Regions from separate parts of the Pseudoalteromonas sp. APC 3358 genome, predicted to be linked through region 2. Evidence: predicted binding sites of a transcription regulator. Region 2 holds the regulator's gene; the other holds the start of a gene.
The links. Region 2 encodes LexA, which represses DNA repair genes until DNA is damaged. Its sites were predicted from a motif close to TACTGTATNNNNATACAGTA; they were not measured.
Positions count from the first base shown of each region.

Region 1: uvrD (DNA helicase II) is a predicted target of LexA. The motif match lies at 2,281-2,300, and genes of this name have one in related genera.

Region 1 covers NZ_JASDCE010000005.1:3,558-7,500, forward strand. Annotated here, with positions in the region: gene QL995_RS09095 (GNAT family N-acetyltransferase) at 1-73, opposite strand, end outside; gene uvrD (DNA helicase II) at 51-2,216, opposite strand; gene QL995_RS09105 (hypothetical protein) at 2,520-2,744, shown strand; gene QL995_RS09110 (YacL family protein) at 2,861-3,229, shown strand; gene QL995_RS09115 (dUTP diphosphatase) at 3,335-3,943, shown strand, end outside.
Region 2 covers NZ_JASDCE010000016.1:14,316-18,258, reverse strand. Annotated here, with positions in the region: gene ctaD (cytochrome c oxidase subunit I) at 1-679, opposite strand, end outside; gene coxB (cytochrome c oxidase subunit II) at 679-1,821, opposite strand; gene lexA (transcriptional repressor LexA) at 2,305-2,922, opposite strand; gene QL995_RS19090 (PaaI family thioesterase) at 3,090-3,530, shown strand; gene QL995_RS19085 (hypothetical protein) at 3,531-3,911, opposite strand.

The sequences.
Region 1 (3,943 bases), on a different contig from region 2:
GACGATGATACGCGCCAGCTAGTTGTTGTTCTAACTCATTTAGGTGAGATTTATACAGCTTGTAATCGTGCATAGGCCGTTACTAACCATTTACTGCCAAGGTCGTCAAAGTTAACTTGTACGCGAGATTGCGCGCCACTGCCTTCGTAATTAAGTACGGTACCAACACCAAACTTAGCATGCAAAACTCGTTGCCCTAAGTTAAAGCCACTGTCTTCAAATGCGGCATGGCTAACTGATGCGCTAAAACGCCCGGCGGCAGGTGGACGAGAAACCTGTGTTTTAATACGGATTTCTTCTACGCAGTCCTCAGGTATTTCGCGTAAAAAGCGTGATGGGCTATGGTATTTTTCTTGCCCGTATAAACGGCGACTCTCAGCATGGCTAATGTATAACTTATCCATTGCTCGTGTCATGCCTACATAACAAAGGCGGCGCTCTTCTTCCAAACGACCAGACTCTTCGTTACTTTGCTGAGAAGGGAACATGCCTTCTTCTACGCCCACCATAAACACTAGCGGAAACTCTAATCCTTTAGCTGAGTGAAGTGTCATCATTTGAACGGCGTCTTCGTGTTCTTCTGCCTGCCCTTCACCTGACTCAAGTGATGTATGTGCTAAAAAGCCTTGTAAAGGCGAGCTGTATTCTTCGTCTTCAGGAAGTTCGTACTGGTCACATGCGCTAATTAGTTCTTCTAAGTTTTCTACGCGAGCACGGCCTTTTTCACCTTTTTCAGCTTGGTACATTGCCATCAAGCCTGAGGTTTGAATTGTGTACTTGGCTTGCTCATGCAAAGTTAGATCGCTAATTTTATCTTCTATTTGTTCAACTAGTTCTACAAACTTACTTACTGCACCAGAAGCACGACCAGATAAATGCTGTTGTTCTACAATTGCTTTTGCGGCATACCAAAGCGGTAATGATTCTGCTCGTGCACAATCTCGTATATGGCTCAATGTTTTGTCGCCAATACCGCGTGCTGGCGTATTAATTACACGTTCAAACGCGGCATCGTCTTGACGATTACCTACTAGGCGTAAATACGAAAGCGCATCCTTAATTTCTTGTCGTTCGAAGAATCGCATACCACCATAAATACGGTATTTTAAGCCTTCTTGCAGCATGGCCTCCTCGAGTACACGAGATTGCGCGTTACTACGGTATAAAATTGCGGCATCTTGTAGGGCATTACCTGCATTTAACCAGCTTCGTAGTTTGCTACTTACAAAGCGTGCTTCGTCTAACTCATTAAATGCTGCATAAATAGAGATTGGCTCGCCATCGTTACCGTCGGTCCACAAGCTTTTACCCATACGTTCTGAGTTATTTTGAATTAATGCGTTGGACGCTTTCAAAATAGTCGCGGTTGAACGGTAGTTTTGTTCAAGACGAATGGTTTCTGCGCTGAAGTCAGTTAAAAAGCGTTTAATGTTTTCGATTTTAGCACCACGCCAACCATAAATGCTTTGGTCATCGTCGCCTACAATCATAATGCTGTTAGTATCGCCAGCAAGTAACTTTAACCAAGCATATTGAATGGTATTTGTATCTTGGAACTCGTCTACTAGCATATGTGCAAAGCGCTGCTGATAATGTCGTAATAACGTAGGGTTATTTTTTAACACTTCGTAGCTGCGTAGCAATATCTCGGCAAAATCAACTAAGCCGGCTCTATCACAGGCCTCTTGATAGGCGGCATAAACACGCAGCATCATTTGCTCATTAATATCGTATGCTTGAATATCTTTAGGGCGAAGTGCTTCATCTTTTTTAGCGCTTATATACCAGCCAAATTGTTTTGCTGGCCATTTTTTATCATCAATATTCATCGACTTTAATAAGCGCTTGATCATTCTAAGCTGATCGTCAGAGTCTAAAATTTGAAAGGCTTCTGGTAAATTAGCTTCACGGTGATGAGCACGTAAAATACGATGCGATAAACCATGGAAAGTACCAATCCACATGCCACCTACAGGCGCTTTTAGTGTTTCTTCAACGCGGCCACGCATTTCTTTAGCGGCTTTATTAGTAAAAGTAACTGCAAAAATACTGTAAGCGGAGGCTTGCTCAACTTGCATAAGCCACGCAATACGATGAACTAACACTCGTGTTTTACCAGACCCAGCACCTGCTAATACCAGCATGTTTTGTAGTGGGGCTGCAACGGCATCGCGTTGTTTGTCATTTAAGCCATCGAGTAATTGTGAAACGTCCATCGTTACGCCTTTTTAATCAATATTGTGGCCAGTATAACAGGTGTTTTTGTTAGGCTAAATAAAATACTGTTTTTATAAACAGCTATTTATAAAATAGTGTTCAAAACGAGTAACTTGCTAATTAATTGAGCGAATAGAAAAGTGCAAACACATAACAAAAATTGCTAATTTGACCTAAAGTTAGCAAAATTTACTAACTCTCTAAATCTAGACTAATTTAACTATTTGATTTGTAAGCTTTAATAAATTGGCATAGAGTGTGTAAGTAAATAATTATAAAATCAAATAAATACAGAGGTTAGTATGGCAGATCAAGGTTCTGGCGGTAACGTAATCGCAGCATTATGTAATATATTTTTTCCTGGTTTAGGGCAGTTAGTGCAAGGGCGTATTTTAGCGGCTATATTTTTTGCACTCGCTATTATAATAAGTTACGCACTAATTTATGTGCTTGTAGGCTTTGTACTTGTGCCTATTATTTACTTATGGTCGATTATTGACGCAGCGCGTTATAGATCGCGAAGTTAACGGTTTTAAAGTTGAGTAAAATAGCGCCCATGTGGCGCTATTTTACTTTATATGCCCTGTGGTTTACGGGCGTTTACGTATATAATTACGCAATTAAAGATTTACAGGCAAACCCTATGGAATATCAATTTATTCGCGACCCTATTAGTGGGCTACGTATTAAAATAAGCAGTGAACACGCTATTATTGGTCGCTGGCTAAACGAAGAAATAGGCAAAGACAAAGTAGCCATGGTGCAAGCGCTTATTGCATCGGTGAGTTCAAGCTATGAGCCGCTAACGCTAAAAGGCCAAGAAATAGATTTAATATTAACGAAAGACGAAGCATTATTTGAAGCCCATGCGCTTCATCAAGACAGCGAAGACCTAATAGCGTATCAAGATGACGATTTAGCGCTTGAAGAAAATGGTTTAAGTAGTGGTTGTGGCTTTGAAGATTTCATTGATTTAATTGATTCATGGCATGAGTTTACGACGTCACGATAAACATAACTAGCACACTAATAAAAATATACAGCAATGCACAATCAGCATTTTATCTGTATTATTACACCAACGAACATTACGCCAATCAAAACGACAGGAACTGATATGTCTGCCAATTTAAACAAGCTAGTAGTGATGCTAGAAATGCAAAACGCCATGAATACTAAAGTACATGAGCAATGGTTTACTCAAGGGTTTGAATGGTACCGCGCTATTTGGGTTGAGTGTGCTGAAATGTTGGATCATCATGGTTGGAAATGGTGGAAAAAACAAACACCAGATACTGAACAAGTTATTTTAGAGTTGGTTGATATTTTTCATTTTGGTCTATCGCTTAGAATTGACGGCGAAACTAGCTACGAAGACTTAGCAAAGCAACTTGAAACTGAGCTTAGTAATGCTCAACAAGCTGATGATTTTAAACAAACACTAGAGATATTAGCGGCGTCTGCTGTTGCTGATAAAACGTTTAATGCAGGTGCCTTTGCCGGCTGTATGGCGCAAATGGGTATGGATATTGATGATTTATATCGCGGCTACGTAGGTAAAAACACGTTAAACTTTTTCCGCCAAGATCACGGTTACAAAGATGGTAGCTATATTAAAGAATGGAATGGGCAAGAAGATAACGAGCATTTAGTTGAAGTAGTTAAAAGCCTTGATACAGAACATGCAGATTTTGCAAAGTTAGTATATCAAGGGCTAGAAGCGCGT
Region 2 (3,943 bases):
CCATAGTGACAGCCCCTGCAAGCACTGGCATTACCGCTATTAATAAAAAGGCAGTAATTAACCACGTCCATACAAATAAGGGCAACTTCATCCATGTCATGCCGGGAGCACGTAAGTTCACTATAGTTACAATCACATTGATTGCGCCCATTATTGAGCTAATCCCCATAATATGTACGGCAAATACAAACAATGCAGTATTATCATTACTGTATGTTGTAGACAGTGGTGCATAAAAAGTCCAACCAAATGCAGGACCCCCACCAGGCATAAATAACGATGCCAATAGGATTAAAAACGCAAACGGTAAAATCCAAAAGCTCCAGTTATTCATTCTTGGCAATGCCATATCTGGCGCGCCAATCATGAGTGGTATCATCCAGTTAGCAAGGCCTGTAAAGGCCGGCATAACCGCACCAAACACCATAATTAAACCATGCACTGTGGTCATTTGATTAAAAAAGTGAGGATCGACCAACTGTAAACCTGGTTGAAATAATTCAGCTCTGATCACCATGGCCATTCCACCACCAATTAAGAACATGGTCAGCGAAAAAATTAAATATAAACTACCTATATCTTTATGATTAGTTGTGTAAAGCCAGCGTTTAAAACCTTTAGCTGGGTGATGAGCATGATGAGCTTCATTGGCGTTAGGTTGTTCTACTATGCTACTCATTAGTTCGCCTCCACTTTGGCATCAAGTGCTGCCTGTATTTGACTCGGTTGAATAACATCACCCGTATCATTACCCCACGCATTACGTTTATAAGTAATAACCGCTGCTAATTGCTTTATAGATAACTGTTTGGCAAATGCTTGCATTGCCGTACCTGGTCGCCCATGGATAACTACATCAATGTGATCTTTTATATCGCCAAGTACTATAGGGCTGCCTTTAAGTGCAGGAAATACACCCGGTAACCCCATGCCAGTAGGCTGATGACATGCAGCACAATTGGCCATATATACTTGTTCGCCTAAAGTCATTAATTCTTCTTTCGGGAGGGTTTTATCAAGTAATGCGGCATCTGCTAATGCTGCTTTTTGTTTAGCTTGCTTTGCATCTGCAAGCCACGTTTTAAAATCAGCCTCAGATTTAGCGACCACCACAACGGGCATAAAGCCATGATCTTTACCACACAACTCAGCACATTGGCCTCGGTAAGTACCTTCTTCGTTTATGTTCGTCCATGTTTCGTTTATAAAGCCGGGATTCGCATCTTTTTTAACTGCAAAATCAGGTACCCACCAAGAGTGAATAACATCGTCAGAAGTCATTAAAAATCGTACTTTTTGATTTATTGGCAGTACGAGAGGTTTATCAACCTCAAGTAAGTAGTTAGGATTTTTATCTGCAAGATTCGCTATTTCATCTTGCGGGGTAGATAAAATAGAGTAGAACTCTACATCTTCACCCATATATTCATAATGCCATTTCCATTGCGAGCCTGTAATTTTAATAGTGAGATCAGCTTTGCTGGCATCTTCCATTGCAATTAGAGTTTTAGTGGCTGGTACTGCCATAGCAATTAAAATAACAAACGGGATTGCAGTCCAAAGTATTTCTACTTTAGTGCTTTCGTGAAATTGGGCAGGTACAGCCCCTTTAGATTTACGGTGATGAATAAGTGCCCAAAACATAATTGCGAACACTATCACCCCAATCACACAACATATTATAAATATGGTCATGTGCAGCTGATATACATTATTGCTTATATCGGTTACGCCTTTGCGCATATTGTATTGGCTGTTAGCCAAAACTGGGTGCGAAAAAACACATAATATAAGCCACAAGGTAGAGGTCAGTTTACCCATGTGACGGCTCCTTTGATGCTATTGCGAATGCAAAGCGAAGAGGCATACGGCTTAAACGCCAATTCGTTATTTTTATTTTTTTAGTCAATCTCATTTAATATTGATTGGTTTTGCTGCGCCAACAACGTGTTTGTGTATATTGTGTGTTCTCAAAACTAAAAAGCTGTGAGTTATTATTAGCTCAGCACATTAATAATTAGCTAAAAAATGAACAACAAGCAAGTTTTAGTATAAAAAACAATCAGGTGATATTGAGTAATTAATAAAAAATCAGTAACCAACTAGGTAACAGGAAGTTCAAAAGATGAGCAAAACAAAGGGGTTTAACGCATTCGAAGGGGGAAAATATAAGTGCAAAAAAGTTTACAGCTTAAATTGTCAGTGAGCTATTTATGCCCTATTTTTAGTGCGAATTTAAAACAGAAAATGCGTACTAATTAGTACGCATTTATAAAACTGCTTGTTTAAAAGCTATTTTTAAAGTCACATCCAATCAGCGTTTCTTATAACACCAACGGCTAAGCCTTCAATATTAAAAGACTCATTCTCAAGATCTACTTCAATAGATTCAAAATCGTCGTTTTCAGCATGAAGTAATACTTTACGACCCGCTTTCTCAAGACGTTTTACAGTTACGTCTTCGTCTAGGCGGGCAACAACAACTTGCCCGTTTTCAGCGGTTTGAGTACGATGTACAGCAAGTAAATCACCATCCATAATACCAATATCTTTCATGCTCATACCGTTAACGCGTAGTAAAAAATCTGCAGCCGGTTTAAACATTAATGGATCTATTTTGCAGTGACTTTCAACGTGCTCTTGCGCCAAAATAGGTGAACCAGCAGCAACACGCCCTATAAGCGGTAAACCTAATTGTTCTGGCTCTTCTTCTTCAATTAACTGAATACCACGGCTTGCACCTGGTTTCATTTTAATTGCGCCTTTTTTAGCAAGTGCTTTTAAATGTTCTTCAGCAGCATTGGCACTTTTAAAACCTAATGTTTGCGCTATTTCAGCACGTGTAGGAGGCATACCAGTGTCTTTAATAAAAACTTTAATTAGTTCGAGTATTTGAGCTTGGCGGTTCGTTAATGGTCGCATACAACTGGTTTTCCATACAGTACATTTAACTGTGAGTATATACAGTTAAATAAAAATCGCAAATTTAAATTAAGCCTTAAAATAGCCAAAGTAATTTCACTTGTGTACATTTTAGGGATATAACTAAAGCTAGGTTTATAAATGATTAAAAAAGCAAAGGAGTCATTATGAGTATTTGGTACCAGCCCATCACTTTAGAGCTGTGCAAGCAGTTAGAACAAGGCATTGATGGCCAAGGAACATTAATGAAAACCATGGGAATAGAAGTCACTGAAATTGGTGATGATTACTTAGTAGCCACTATGCCGGCAATTCCTGAGCATCATAACCCAATGGGAATGGTTCACGGCGGTGCTAACGTTGTACTTGCCGAAACAGTTGCCAGCTATGCAGCTAACTTTGTTGTCGATTTTACAAAATTTTACTGCGTGGGGCAGGAAATTAGCGCAAGTCATTTAAAAGCATCTCGCAACGGCACTTTAACAGCAACGGCAAGAGCGTTTCATATTGGCAAACGTAGTTCAGTGTGGGAAATAAAAATTACAAATAGCCGCAATGAGCTGTGCTGCGTATCAAAAATGACCGCAGCAGTCGTAGAGCGAAGGTAGTTACTTTTCGATTGGGTAAATTGTAATTTCCATACCCGCACCAATCGCAGATATACGTAGTAATGTATCTGCATCTAAGGCTTGATTAAAGCACTTAGGGGAAGTGCCTGATTCAAAACCAATATCAAACGTTCTACGTGAACAGCTTAACCATTGCTTTAGCGCGTTACGCGAACACGATTCAATAAGCTCACATATATGGTTTATTGCTTTGTCAGGCGTGTTTACTACACCTGTTGCTTCAATACGCGCTAATTGACGGTATTCGTCTTTGTCATAATGTAAAATCGTCGCGACTTTTTTCAAGTCTGCCACTAGCAAACTAATATCTTGCTTTGATTCAAGCTCAAGATCTACATTTAAAAATTGAATTTCCGACATCGTTTCGTATTTATCCTCTAATAATTTCATTG